DNA from 2 places in the Kitasatospora sp. NPDC048365 genome. Region 1 is predicted to be linked to the other one. Evidence: riboswitches for the same ligand, from Rfam matches in the RefSeq annotation. Region 1 holds a riboswitch; the other holds the start of a gene.
What was found. A riboswitch is a leader RNA that binds a small molecule or an ion and turns the genes downstream of it on or off. The one in region 1 is predicted to bind ZMP and ZTP.

Region 1 (5,699 bases):
AGCGAGAAGAACAGCTCCTCGAAGTGCTCCCGGGTCGCCGTCATCGCCTTGTCCGAGAAGTCCGCCAGCACCACGACCACCCGCACCGTGCCGCGCAGCGGAGCCCGCTCCGCCGCGGCGGCCTGGATGGTCGCGTACGGCGTGCCCAGCGGGAACTCGTCCGGCGGGAAGATCGTGCCGTCGTCGAAGCCGAGCTGCCGCGGACCGCGCGACACCCCCAGCTGCGACGCCAGTTCGTCGGCGCCCGACCGGGCCCGCTCCAGCTGCTCCTGAAGTTTCTGCCGCAGCTCCGGGCTGGGCGCCACCGCGCAGAAGTCCGACCAGACGGCGCGGGTGGTGGTGTGGTGCTGCGAGACCTGTTCGGGCATGGCGACTCCCTCGGACAGCGTTCGGCGACGACCCCGCTAACAGATCGTAGTGACGTCGTGCCTGTGCGTCGACAGGCGCGCCGGGCGCTCGTGCGTGCTCGATCCTTGGTGATCTTCCTCTGTGCGCACGGCACTTGGCGGAGCCGCCGCCCGCCGCCGATCAGCCCGTCGCGGGACGCTCGGCCGGGTGATCGGCCGGGTGATCGGCCGGGTGATCGGCCGGGTGATCGGCCGGGTGCCCGGTCGGGTGCTCGGCCGGGTGCCCGGTCGGGTGCTCGGTGGCATCGAGGGGGCGGCGGAAGCAGCGGGCGGGCTTCTCGCCGATCACCGTCTCGCCGGTCGCGGTGAAGCCCGTGCGGTGCAGGACGGCGAGCGAGGCCGGGTTGTCGAGCGAGGCCATCGCGGTGAGCTCGGTCAGGCCGTACGGCCCGGCGGCCAGCGCGCAGACCGCGCGGACCGCCGCCGTGGCCACGCCCCGGCCGGCCGCGGACTCGCCGACCCGGTAGCCGAGTTCCGCCGAGCCGTGCTCGACGTCCACCAGGTTCACCCGGCCCAGCAGCACGCCCTGCCCGTCCAGGACGAGGTGGAAGTGGCAGATCCCGGCGTCCTGCTCGGCGAGCAGCATCAGGTGCCGGGCCGCGAACTCCGCGAAGTACGCGTCGCCGCGGTCCGGCACGCTCCGCGCGAAGAACTCCCGGTTCTCCCGCTCGAAACGGAGCACCGCGTCGGCGTGGTCCGCCCGCAACCGCTCAAGCCTGATCACGGCCCCACCCTACTCACCGCCCCGCCCGCCCACTGCCCCGCGCACCCACCGCCCCGCGCGGGCCGCTCAGAGGCCGAGGGTCGCCGGGTCCTCGCCGAGCTGCGCGGCCGCGGCCAGGACCGTCTGCTCCAGCAGCACCGCGATGGTCATCGGCCCGACCCCGCCCGGCACCGGCGTGATCAGCGACGCGCGGGCCGAGGCGCCGGCGAAGTCCACGTCGCCGACGTTGCCCGGGTTGTAGCCCGCGTCCACCACCACTGCGCCCGGCTTGATCCACTCGCCGCGGATCAACTCGGGCCGCCCGACCGCCGCCACCACGATGTCCGCCTCGGCGACCCGGGCCGGCAGGTCGACCGTCCGCGAGTGGCAGTACGTCACGGTGGCGTCGCGGGCGAGCAGCAGCATCCCGGCGGGCCGGCCGAGGATCGCCGAGCGGCCGACCACCACGGCGTGCCGCCCCGCCGGGTCGACGCCGTACGCGTCGAGCAGGCGCATGATGCCGCCCGGTGTGCAGGAGACGAACCCGGGCAGGCCGAAGCCCATCGCGGCGAAGGAGTGCATGGTCACGCCGTCGACGTCCTTGCCGGGCGCAATCGCCTCGAACGCGGCGCGCTCGTCGATGTGCGCGCCCACCGGGTGCTGCAGCAGGATGCCGTGCACCCCCGGATCGGCCGACAGGCCGGACACCACCTCCACCAGCCGGTCGGTGCTGATGTCGGCCGGAAGGACGACCTGCCGGGAGCGGATCCCGTTGAGCTCGCAGCGGCGGGCCTTCATCCGTACGTAGGTGACCGACGCCGGGTCCTCGCCCACCAGCACGGTGGCCAGGCACGGGGCCGTCCCGGTGCGGCGGGTCAGTTCGGCGGCGCCGGCGGCCGTACGGGCCGTCAGCTCGGCGGCGCGCGCGGTGCCGTCCATCAGGCGGGCGGTGGTGGGGTGCGTGGACACGGGCGGACTCCCTGGTCGACGTGGATCGCCCAGGCGCGCGGCAACGGCGTGGCTCCGCCGGGCCGCTCCCCGGTGGTGGCCCACCTCAGCGCCAGTCACGGCCCGTGCCCACCTTACCCAACGCTCACCGCGCCGGGTGGGCCTGCGCCGGGTGCGCCGACGCTCACCGCGCCGGGTGGGCCTCCGCCAGGTACGCCAGGAGCAGCTCGGTGACCTCCGCCGGGCGCTCCAGGCTCGGCAGGTGGCCCGCCCAGTCCAGCAGCACGGGCCGGCTCCCGCCGCCGAGCCGGCCCGGCAGCTCGCGCGCGATCTCCACGAAGTCCGGGTGGTCGAACGCGCCGCCGACCACCAGGGCCGGGGCCTGCACGTCCGCCAGGTCCACCTCGGGCCGGGTCGGGCCGACGTCCTGCGGGCCGGCCAGCTGCACGTCGAAGGAGTGCCGCTGCATGGTGCGCACCAGCTCGCGGGTCTCCCCGTCCACCTCCGGGCCGAGCCACGTCTCCAGGTTCAGCTCCACCGCGCCCGCGACGTCACCGGCCTCCAGCAGCTCGTCCTCCCGGGCGCCGAACTCGCGCAGCTTCGCGCTCGGCTCGTGCCCCGGCACCGCCGGGCACAGCAGCGCCAGCGCCGCCACCCGCTCGGGCCGCAGCGCGGCCAGGTTCAGCGCGATCCGCCCGCCGTACGAGGAGCCGACCACCGCGGCCCGCTCGATCCCGAGCCCGTCCAGCAGGTCGGCCACGTCCTCGTGCTCGGCGTACGGCCCGTCCGGCATCGGCGTCTCGCCGAACCCGCGGAAGTCGCACCGCACCACCCGGTACCCGGCATCCACCAACGCCGCCCACTGCGGCTCCCACATCCTCCGGTCGCACACCGAGGAGTGGAGCAGCACAATCGCAGGGCCCTGACCAGCCACGTCATGAGAAAGAGTCACCGACGCACCTTAAACGACCGATCCCCGACCGTCCGTCGAATATCCCCGTGTGTCCGGCCGCCGGGGCATGATGGGGGCGTGCCCGAGGGTGACAGCGTGTACCAGGTGGCCGCGCGGCTGCACGAGGTGCTGGCCGGGCGGGTGCTGACCGCCGCCGACCTGCGGGTGCCCGCACACGCCACCGCCGACCTCGCCGGACGGCTGGTGCTGGAGACCGTCCCGCGCGGCAAGCACCTGCTGACCCGGTTCGACGGCGGGCTGACCCTCCACACCCACCTGCGGATGGACGGGCGCTGGCAGGTGTTCCGCGCGGGGGAGAAGTGGAGCGGCGGCCCGGCCTTCCAGATCCGCGCCGTCCTCGCCACCGAGGAGCACACCGCCGTCGGCTACCGGCTGCCCGTCGTCGAACTGCTGCGCACCGCCGACGAGTCCGGCGTCGTCGGCCACCTCGGACCCGACCTGCTCGGCGCCGACTGGGATGCCGACGAGGCCTGCCGCCGGCTCGCCGCCGACCCCGCGCGGCCGCTCGGCGAGGCCCTCCTCGACCAGCGCAACCTCGCCGGCATCGGCAACGTGTACGCCAACGAGCTCTGCTTCCTCGCCGCCGTCACCCCGTGGACCCCGGTCGGCGACCTCACCGTCCTGCCCCGCCTGGTGGCCCGCGCCCACCAACTCCTCGACTTCAACCGGATGCGCCACGGCCACATCACCACCGGCGACCTCCGCCCCGGCCGCACGCACTGGGTCTACGGCCGCGCCCGCGACACCTGCCGCCGCTGCGGCACCCGCATCCGCACCGCCCCCCACGACCGCGACCGCCCCGCCTACTGGTGCCCCCACTGCCAGCAGGGCCCCACCCCGTCGCCCGCACCCCGCCGCTGACCGGCCCTGTGCCTCAGCCCAGGCTGAGCTCCGTTGCCCGTTGTGCCAGGTCGGCCGCTCCAGGGATGCCGCGGCGTTGCCAGGTCGCCATCGTGGACCGAATCTTCTTCAGGTCCTTCGTGTGGCGATCCGAGGTAACGCCGTCCATGAAGTCCAGCGACCTGCCCCAGAGGACTACGGCTTCGTCGTGCCGTCGCTGCGCTGCAACAGCGAATGCCAGGTTCCCGAGGGTGAGAGCGTGGATGCGGCGGTACGCCTCGGGATCACGTCCTGCGAGCGCGGCGCGGTGGTGCTGCTCGGCAGCCCTGTGGTCTCGCAACTCGCTCAGCGTCTTGGCTGTGTGGGACGCCACTGTGGCTGCCACCGGGCCCGTGGCGGCCGTGAAGGTGGCTGCAGGGGCAGAGGTGTCCGATGCGGCGCTCTCGGCGGCCAGGAGGGCCTGCGCGGCTTTCTCGCCCTGGCCGGTGGCGCCGTACGCGCGTGCGCTGGTGATCAGCAGAAGTGCCTCGGTCTGCCGGTCCACCTTTCCGGAAGCGCGCCGCAACGACTCTTCGGCCAGCTCCACGCAGTACGCGGGTTGGTTGAGGTTCAGCGCCTGGTGCGCCAGGGCCCGCATCATCCACGCCCCGTGACCTGTGGGATCGGATTCGCATGCCAACTGGTAGCCGAGAAGGTAGTAGCGCTGGGCCACACCCTCACGGCCGAGGTCGTGGTACTTCCATGCGGCCAGGTAGGCCAGCTCTGCCGCTGCACCGTACGCGTCCCGCCTCACGGAATCCGACGGGTACGACCCCTGAAGCATGGGCACCACGGTGTCGGTCAGATATGTCGTCACCGTACTCAGCCCGTGGCCGCCGCCAAGACGTTCATCGGCTGCGGTGAACACACCGGTGATGTGACGGACAGTGGAGATCTCATCGGCGCCGACCCGGCCCCCCGTCCGGGCCGCCCTCAGCGTGGCCGCGACGGCCTCGTGATCGTAGGTCAGGGGAAGGCCAACAGCTGCAGTGGCAAAAGCGGCGGCAAGGAAGTCACGACGGCTCTGCATCATTGCTCTCCCGAGGTCGGCGGCGCTGGCCAGCGGGTCGGCGGACATGGCCTCCCCGGTTTCCTCCGACCCTAGTCCGATCTCCGCGGCCGTGACCTTGCGCCTGGCCTTCCTGCTCAGGGCTTCCGCGAGGAACCCGGACGTGCGTCCGGTCGGCGTTCCACCGGATACCCAGTACGCGATGGCCGACGGGGCTGTGGCCAGGGACTCTCCGGCTTCGGCGGCCACCGCGCGAACCTCCCGGGCGAGGGAGACGTACGTGCATTCAGCTTCGGCGATCACGCCGGCGAGCGCGCTGTTGGGCGTCCTGTGGTCAGTCAACTTCGTCCCCCGGAGGCGATCTTGAACGAATTGAACGGGCTTGAGGGCTCATTGCCATGCCTGCGAAGAGTAACCGGATGTTCACTGATCGTGCGGCGACCGAATGAGAGGCACACCCTGCCGGGTCGCAGCCAGTGCCGGAACCCCGGTACTGGGCCTGTCCGGGTGACTTGTGCACTCGGACAGGCCGACGTTGACCGAGCGACGGAGATCTGAGTGAACATCACCGACGAGCGCATGCTCCTCGACGCAGCCGGCCGGCTCTTCGGGGACGAGCCGGTCTACGACATCGTCGACACCACCGACCGGTACTCGTACAAGAAGATCGCCGGGTCCAGCGACACCAACCAGACGTACGACAGCACACGGGTCTGACCTTCTCGAAGGTCCTGCCGCAGCGGAGGTGAACCGCCCCCGCTGCGGTAGGTGCTGTCCCCT
Region 2 (5,699 bases), on a different contig from region 1:
TCGGCACCTGACCCGAAGTCCGATCTGCACCGCTACCTGCGCGACGCCCGCCAGGCGGTCCTGTGGAAGCTCGACGGCCTGTCCGAGTACGACCTCCGGCGGCCGATGACCCCGACCGGCACCAACCTGCTCGGCCTGGTCAAGCACCTGACCGGCGCGGAGGCGCTGTACTTCGGCGCCACCTTCGGGCGGCCGTTCGACGCGCCGCCACTCTGGATCACCGGTGACGCCGAACCGGACGCGGACTTCTGGGCCACCCCGGAGGAGAGCCGCGAGCTGATCGTCGACGGCTACCGGACGGCCTGGGCGCACGCCGACGCGGTGATCGACGCCCTGGCGCTCGACGCGGTCGGCCGCGTCCCGTTCGAGCCGCACCCCGAACTCACTTTGCAGCAGGCACTGTTGCACATGGTCGCCGAGACCGGGCGGCACGCCGGGCACGCCGACGTGGTGCGGGAGCTGATCGACGGCGCGGCCGGGCTGCGCGAACGCGACAGCAACCTCCCGCCGGGCGACCGGGAGCGCTGGGCCGCCCACCGCGCCCGGGTCGAGCACGCCGCCCGGACGGCGGCCGATCGTGCCCCGGCCGCCGGGGGGTGACCGCACACCGACCGCCGCGGGGGTGACCGCGCGCCTGCCGCCGCGGGGGTGACCGCGCGTCAGTCCGTGAAGTCGGCGCGTTCTGCCAGGATGGGTGCCGATGAGGACAGGGAATCCGAACTGCGCGGTGTGTGGAGGGACGGTCGCCCCCGACGGGCGGTGCTGGGACTGCGGGGCGGCCCAACCCGCCTTCCGGGCGCGACTGGAGGCGGCGGACGGGTGCGGCTCCGCCGCGGTCGCCGACCGGGGGCTGCGGAAGGCGACCAACGCGGACGCCTTCGCGCTGACCGCCGTCGGCCCGTGGTCGGTCGGGGTGGTCTGCGACGGGGTGTCGATGGCGCCGCGCGCCGACCGAGCGGCCCAGGTCGCGGCCGAGACCGGGGCGGCGGCGCTGGCCGCCCTGCTGCGGGAGGGCGCGCTCCCGGAGACCGCGCTCGCCGAGTCCGCCGCCCGGGCCGCCCGCGCGGTCGCCGCGCTGGCCCCCGGCGGCACCGCCGACAACGCGCCCGCCTGCACCTACCTCGCGGGCATCACCGGACCGGCCGGCCTCTGGTGCGCGGGCGTCGGCGACAGCCGCGCGTACTGGCTGCCCGAACACGGCCCCGGCAGGGTGCTCACCGAGGACGACACCGGCGAACTCGACGCGCTGACGGCCTGGTTGGGGGCCGGTGCCCAGCCGCCCGAGCCGGCGGTGGCGAGCCTGCGCCCGTCGGTCCCGGGCCGGCTGCTGCTGTGCACCGACGGCCTGTGGCGCCACCTCCCGCACCCGGACGACCTGCGCGCCACTCTCCCCCGCGACCGTGCCGCCGATCAACTCGCGGCCGCCCGCGGCCTGGTGGGCCGTGCGCTGGCCGCGGGCGGCGAGGACAACATCACCGCCCTGCTGCTGACCGTCCCCGCGGGCCGCCCGGCCCGTCCGGATCGGCCGTGCCCGTGACGCGCAGGGCTCCGGTGTCGTGGCCGAGGCGCGCGGCCCAGTCGAGCGCCTCGTCGAGCGTCACGTCCCCGCCGGCCAGGCGGGCGGCGGCGAGCGTGCCGGGCACCCGTCCGCCGTCGATCAGTTCGGCCCACTGCTTCCGTTCGAGCGAGAGGTAGCGCAGGCCGGGCAGCTCGGCGAGGACGCCGAGGTCCGGGACGACGGCGGCGGCCAGGTCGAGGCCGTGCAGGTGCGGGACGGTGCGCAGCGGGGCGAGGTCGACCGGGACGGTGGAGCCGAGCTCCAGGGCCGCCAGGTGCGGGTGCCCGGCGAGCGGGTCGAGGTCGCCGTCCGCGAGGTGGACGCGCAGGTCCTCGACGGGCAGCTCGCGGAGCGGGGCGAGGTCGGTGGTGGAGCAGCGGTTGAGGCGGAGCCGTCGCAGCGCGGGCGCGGCGGTGAAGGGGCGCAGGTCCACCGGGGAGGGGGCGTCGTTGAGGTGGACGGCCTGGTGGGTGGGCTCCACCTGGTCCGGGGTGCTGCCGATCAGCTCCCGGGGGCCGCGGCGGCGCGGCGGCAGGCGCAGGTCGAGGAAGTCGTCGTCGATGTCGTAGGCGCCGGCGGCCAGCAGTTCCAGCTGTTCGCCGAGCAGGGCGGTGAGCGACTCGGCGACGTACGCGGGGCCGCCGTCGAAGTCGCGGCCGACCCGGACGATCTGGCCGGGGCGGCCGTCGCGGGCGGGGGCGAGGTCGACGGCGAGGTAGTTGCCGTCCTCGCCGGTGGCGAACGGGATCCAGCCGGGGTGTCCGCCGCAGCGCCGTACGGTGTCGGCCGGGTCTGCGTCGAGCACCACGGCGTGCCAGCCGAGTTCCCAGCCGAACCAGGGCGCCTGCCGGACCCACCGGTGGGCGTCCGGCAGGCTCGCCACCGGCATCCAGCCGTAGGTGTCGAAGAGGTACCCGCCCCCGTCGCCGTCGGCGATCCGGTAGAGCGCGCGGAGGTCGGCGGGCAGCGTCGTGCCGAGCAGGCGCTCGGTCTCCGCGACGGCCGCCTCGGTGGCCGGCGGCGGCAGTTCGCCCGGCTCGTCGAGGAGGCCGGCGCGCTGCCGCACGTACTCCCGGAGGCGGGCGACGGCCAGGTCGGGGTCGCCCGCGGGCGCGACCGTACTGCCGCCTGGGGCCGCTCCGGGCTGCGGCGGCCGGAAGTCGGGGTCCAGCACGAGCAGCGCGCCGCCGTCGGGGTTGGGGTCGGTGGTGAGCGTGTCCTCGCAGACGGTCAGGCGGTACTCGCCGGAGGGCCGGCAGGTGATCTCCAGGCAGATCTCCTGCCAGCCCCGGGCCGCCCGTACGTCGGCGGCGAGCAGGCGCAGCTCGTCGAAGGTGTTCGGCAGGGTGGGGTTCCGGAAGGCCGCGCCGGGCCGCTCGTAGCCGCCGGCGCAGCCGATGCTGCCCGCGTTCGCGGTGGCCGTCAGCACCGCGCCCGTCCAGCCCTCGGGTGCGTGCGCCAGGATCTTCGCGGCGAGCCGCCGCGCCCTGTCCTCCAGCATGTCCTCGTTCCTCTCCGGTCGACCGGGGGTGATCATCCCAGCCGCCGGTGACAGCGCCGCGCTCAGTGGTGGAAGAGGCGCAGGGAGGTGCGGGTGAGGGTGATGCCGAGGTCCGCGCAGGCGGCGGCGACCTCGGCGGAGCGGACGGAGCCGCCGGGTTCGGCGATGGTGGTGACGCCGCGGCGGTGGGCGTGGTCGACGTTGTCGCGGAAGGGCAGGGCGCCGTCGGAGACGAAGGCGACGCCGGTGAGCCGGGCGAGCCAGGCGCGGCGGTCGGCGGCGGTGAGTTCGCCGGCGGGAGCGGTGAGGGCGGCGGCGAGGCGGGTGTGCTCGTCGGGGGTGAGGTCGCCTTCGAGGTGGCGGATCCGCCAGTTGATGCGTTCCTGGCGGCGGACCTCGGGGCGGAAGGCGAGGGCGCGGACGGCGGGGTGGCGGCGCAGCCACCAGGTGTCGGTCTTGGCGCCGGCGAGGCGGGTGCAGTCGACCCGGGACTGCTGGCCGGCACCGATGCCGAGGGTCTGGCCGCCGCGGACGTAGCAGACCGAGTTGGACTGGGTGTAGCGCAAGGTGACCAGGCCGAGCAGGACGTCCTCCAGGGCCTGCGGGGGGAGGTCGGGTCCGTCGAGCAGCTCGGCGGTGACGGGGGTGCGGTCGCGCTCCTGGGTGAGGCGCAGGCCGTGCACCTCGCGGGCCTCCCAGACCGGCGGGGTGTAGTCGGGGTCGGCCTCGACGACCAGGAAGCGGCCGTTCTTCTTGCGGGCGAGCCGCGCGGCGGTGCCGGGTTCGTAGCCGGGGGCGACGATACCGTCGCAGACGAGTCCGCCGAGCAGTTCGGCGAGTTCGGCGTCGACGGGGTGGGAGACGGCCGCGAGGTCGCCGTAGGAGGACTTGGGGTCGGCGTCGCGGGCGCGCAGGTAGGCGGAGGCGAGCGGGCCGGTGGCGGTGCCGGTGAGGCCGTGCAGCTCGGCGGTGACCGCGTCGAGGGGGCCGGCGAGGGCGGCGCCGGCGGGTGAGACGTGCTTGAAGGACGCGGCGGCGGGCCGGCCGAGGGTGCGGGCGGCCTCCTGGACGAGCTGCCAGGCGTTGAGGGCGTCCAGCAGGTTGATGTACGAGGGTTCGCCGTTCAGCACCCGGATCGGCATCCGGTCCTCGGCGACCGGGACGGCGTGGGACGCGCGCTGGTGCGGGTTGGTGCCGTGGCGCAGCGGTATGGCGGTGGACGGGGGGTTCACGGGCCGGGCCTCCTCAGCGGTGGGTCGCTGACGGAGGCGCCCAGGCGGTCGGCGCTCGCGTCGGTGTCACGGCCGTTCCCCGGTGGTGGTCCACCTTCGCCAGTCGCGGCCGCGGCCAGCGTACAGCGCCCGGCGCCGGTACAGTCGCTGCGGCCGTCCGCCCGGGGCGGCCGCGCGCAGCAGAGGGGGCTGGTGATGGCTCGTCACCTGGAGCGGATCCGGCAGCTCGATCCGGAGACCGAGTACACCGAGATCTACCGGATCAGCAGCCAGTACGAGTTCCCGTGGGACACCACGCAGGCGCTCGGCTTCGCGCTGTACCGCACCTACGCGGTGCCGTCGATCGGCCGACTGCTGGCGCAGACCGGCGAGTTCACCGCGCGCACCCAGAAGCGGTACGACGACACGGTGCTGATCCTGGAGGCGGTGGTCGAGCACGGCTTCGACTCCGAGCAGGGCCGGGAGGCGGTGCGCCGGATGAACCGGATGCACCGCCGGTACGAGATCACGAACGAGGACTTCGTCTACGTGCTGTCCACCTTCGTGGTGGTGCCCAAGCGCTGGCTGGACGAGTTCGGCTGGCGCCCGTACTCCCCCGTCGAGGTGCGGGCCTCGGTCAACTACTACCGGGAGCTGGGGCGCCGGATGGGGCTGCGCGACGTCCCGGAGACGTACCAGGAGTTCGAGCGGCTGCTGGACGGCTACGAGCGGGCCCACTTCGCCTTCGACCGGGGCGGGCGGGACGTCTCGGACGCCACCCTGGACCTGACCGCGAGCTGGTACCCGCGGCCGCTCGGCGCGGCGATGCGGTACGCCTCGCTGTGCCTGCTGGACGACCCGCTGCGGGAGGCGTTCGGCTACCCGCGCCCGCCCGCGGCGCTGCGCTTCGCGGCGCGCGCGGGGATGCGGCTGCGCGGGCGGTTCGTGCGGCTGCTGCCGCCGCGCCGCCGGCCCAGCCTGGCCCGGGACGGGCGGCAGGTGCGCGGCTACCCGAACGGCTACCGGATCAGTGAGCTGGGCACCTTCGAGGACGGCCGTCCGGGTGGCTGCCCGTTCCCGCACGCGCAGGCCGAGGACCCGCCCGGCGCGCACTCTTGACGATCCGTCGCACTTGGCCAAGCCTGGTCGGGCGCGACGCGGATCCGAGTGGAGGCGGTGGCGGTGGCCGAGCAGCAGCTGTCCGAGGAGCACGGCGACGACGAGCCCGCGCCGCCGGCCGAGACGATCCGCGCCCGGCTGGACCGCACCGCCCTGGCCTTCCCCGACCGGGAGGCGCTGGTCGACGTGGAGACCGGGCGGCGCTGGACCTGGTCCGCGCCGGCCGCCGACGTGGACCGGCCGGCCCGCGGCCTGCGGGCGCTCGTGGTGCGGCCGGGCGACCGGGTCGCCGTCTGGGCGGCGAACTGCC

Region 2: it holds a riboswitch for ZMP and ZTP, as region 1 does, so the genes downstream of both, ACGFX4_RS13715 (phosphoribosylaminoimidazolecarboxamide formyltransferase) here and ACGFX4_RS12190 (bifunctional 5,10-methylenetetrahydrofolate dehydrogenase/5,10-methenyltetrahydrofolate cyclohydrolase) in region 1, are expected to answer to the same signal.

What each region holds. Positions count from the first base shown of each region.
Region 1 is NZ_JBICYJ010000009.1:225,104-230,802, reverse strand. Features, by position in the region: gene ACGFX4_RS12200 (M6 family metalloprotease domain-containing protein) at 1-368, opposite strand, end outside; gene ACGFX4_RS12195 (GNAT family N-acetyltransferase) at 529-1,131, opposite strand; gene ACGFX4_RS12190 (bifunctional 5,10-methylenetetrahydrofolate dehydrogenase/5,10-methenyltetrahydrofolate cyclohydrolase) at 1,198-2,049, opposite strand; ZMP/ZTP riboswitch at 2,100-2,188, opposite strand; gene ACGFX4_RS12185 (alpha/beta fold hydrolase) at 2,243-3,010, opposite strand; gene ACGFX4_RS12180 (DNA-formamidopyrimidine glycosylase family protein) at 3,089-3,892, shown strand; gene ACGFX4_RS12175 (tetratricopeptide repeat protein) at 3,906-5,261, opposite strand; gene ACGFX4_RS12170 (hypothetical protein) at 5,478-5,636, shown strand.
Region 2 is NZ_JBICYJ010000011.1:52,350-58,048, forward strand. Features, by position in the region: gene ACGFX4_RS13700 (DinB family protein) at 1-600, shown strand, start outside; gene ACGFX4_RS13705 (PP2C family protein-serine/threonine phosphatase) at 728-1,537, shown strand; gene ACGFX4_RS13710 (SMI1/KNR4 family protein) at 1,473-3,059, opposite strand; gene ACGFX4_RS13715 (phosphoribosylaminoimidazolecarboxamide formyltransferase) at 3,122-4,291, opposite strand; ZMP/ZTP riboswitch at 4,323-4,408, opposite strand; gene ACGFX4_RS13720 (oxygenase MpaB family protein) at 4,487-5,389, shown strand; gene ACGFX4_RS13725 (AMP-binding protein) at 5,453-5,699, shown strand, end outside.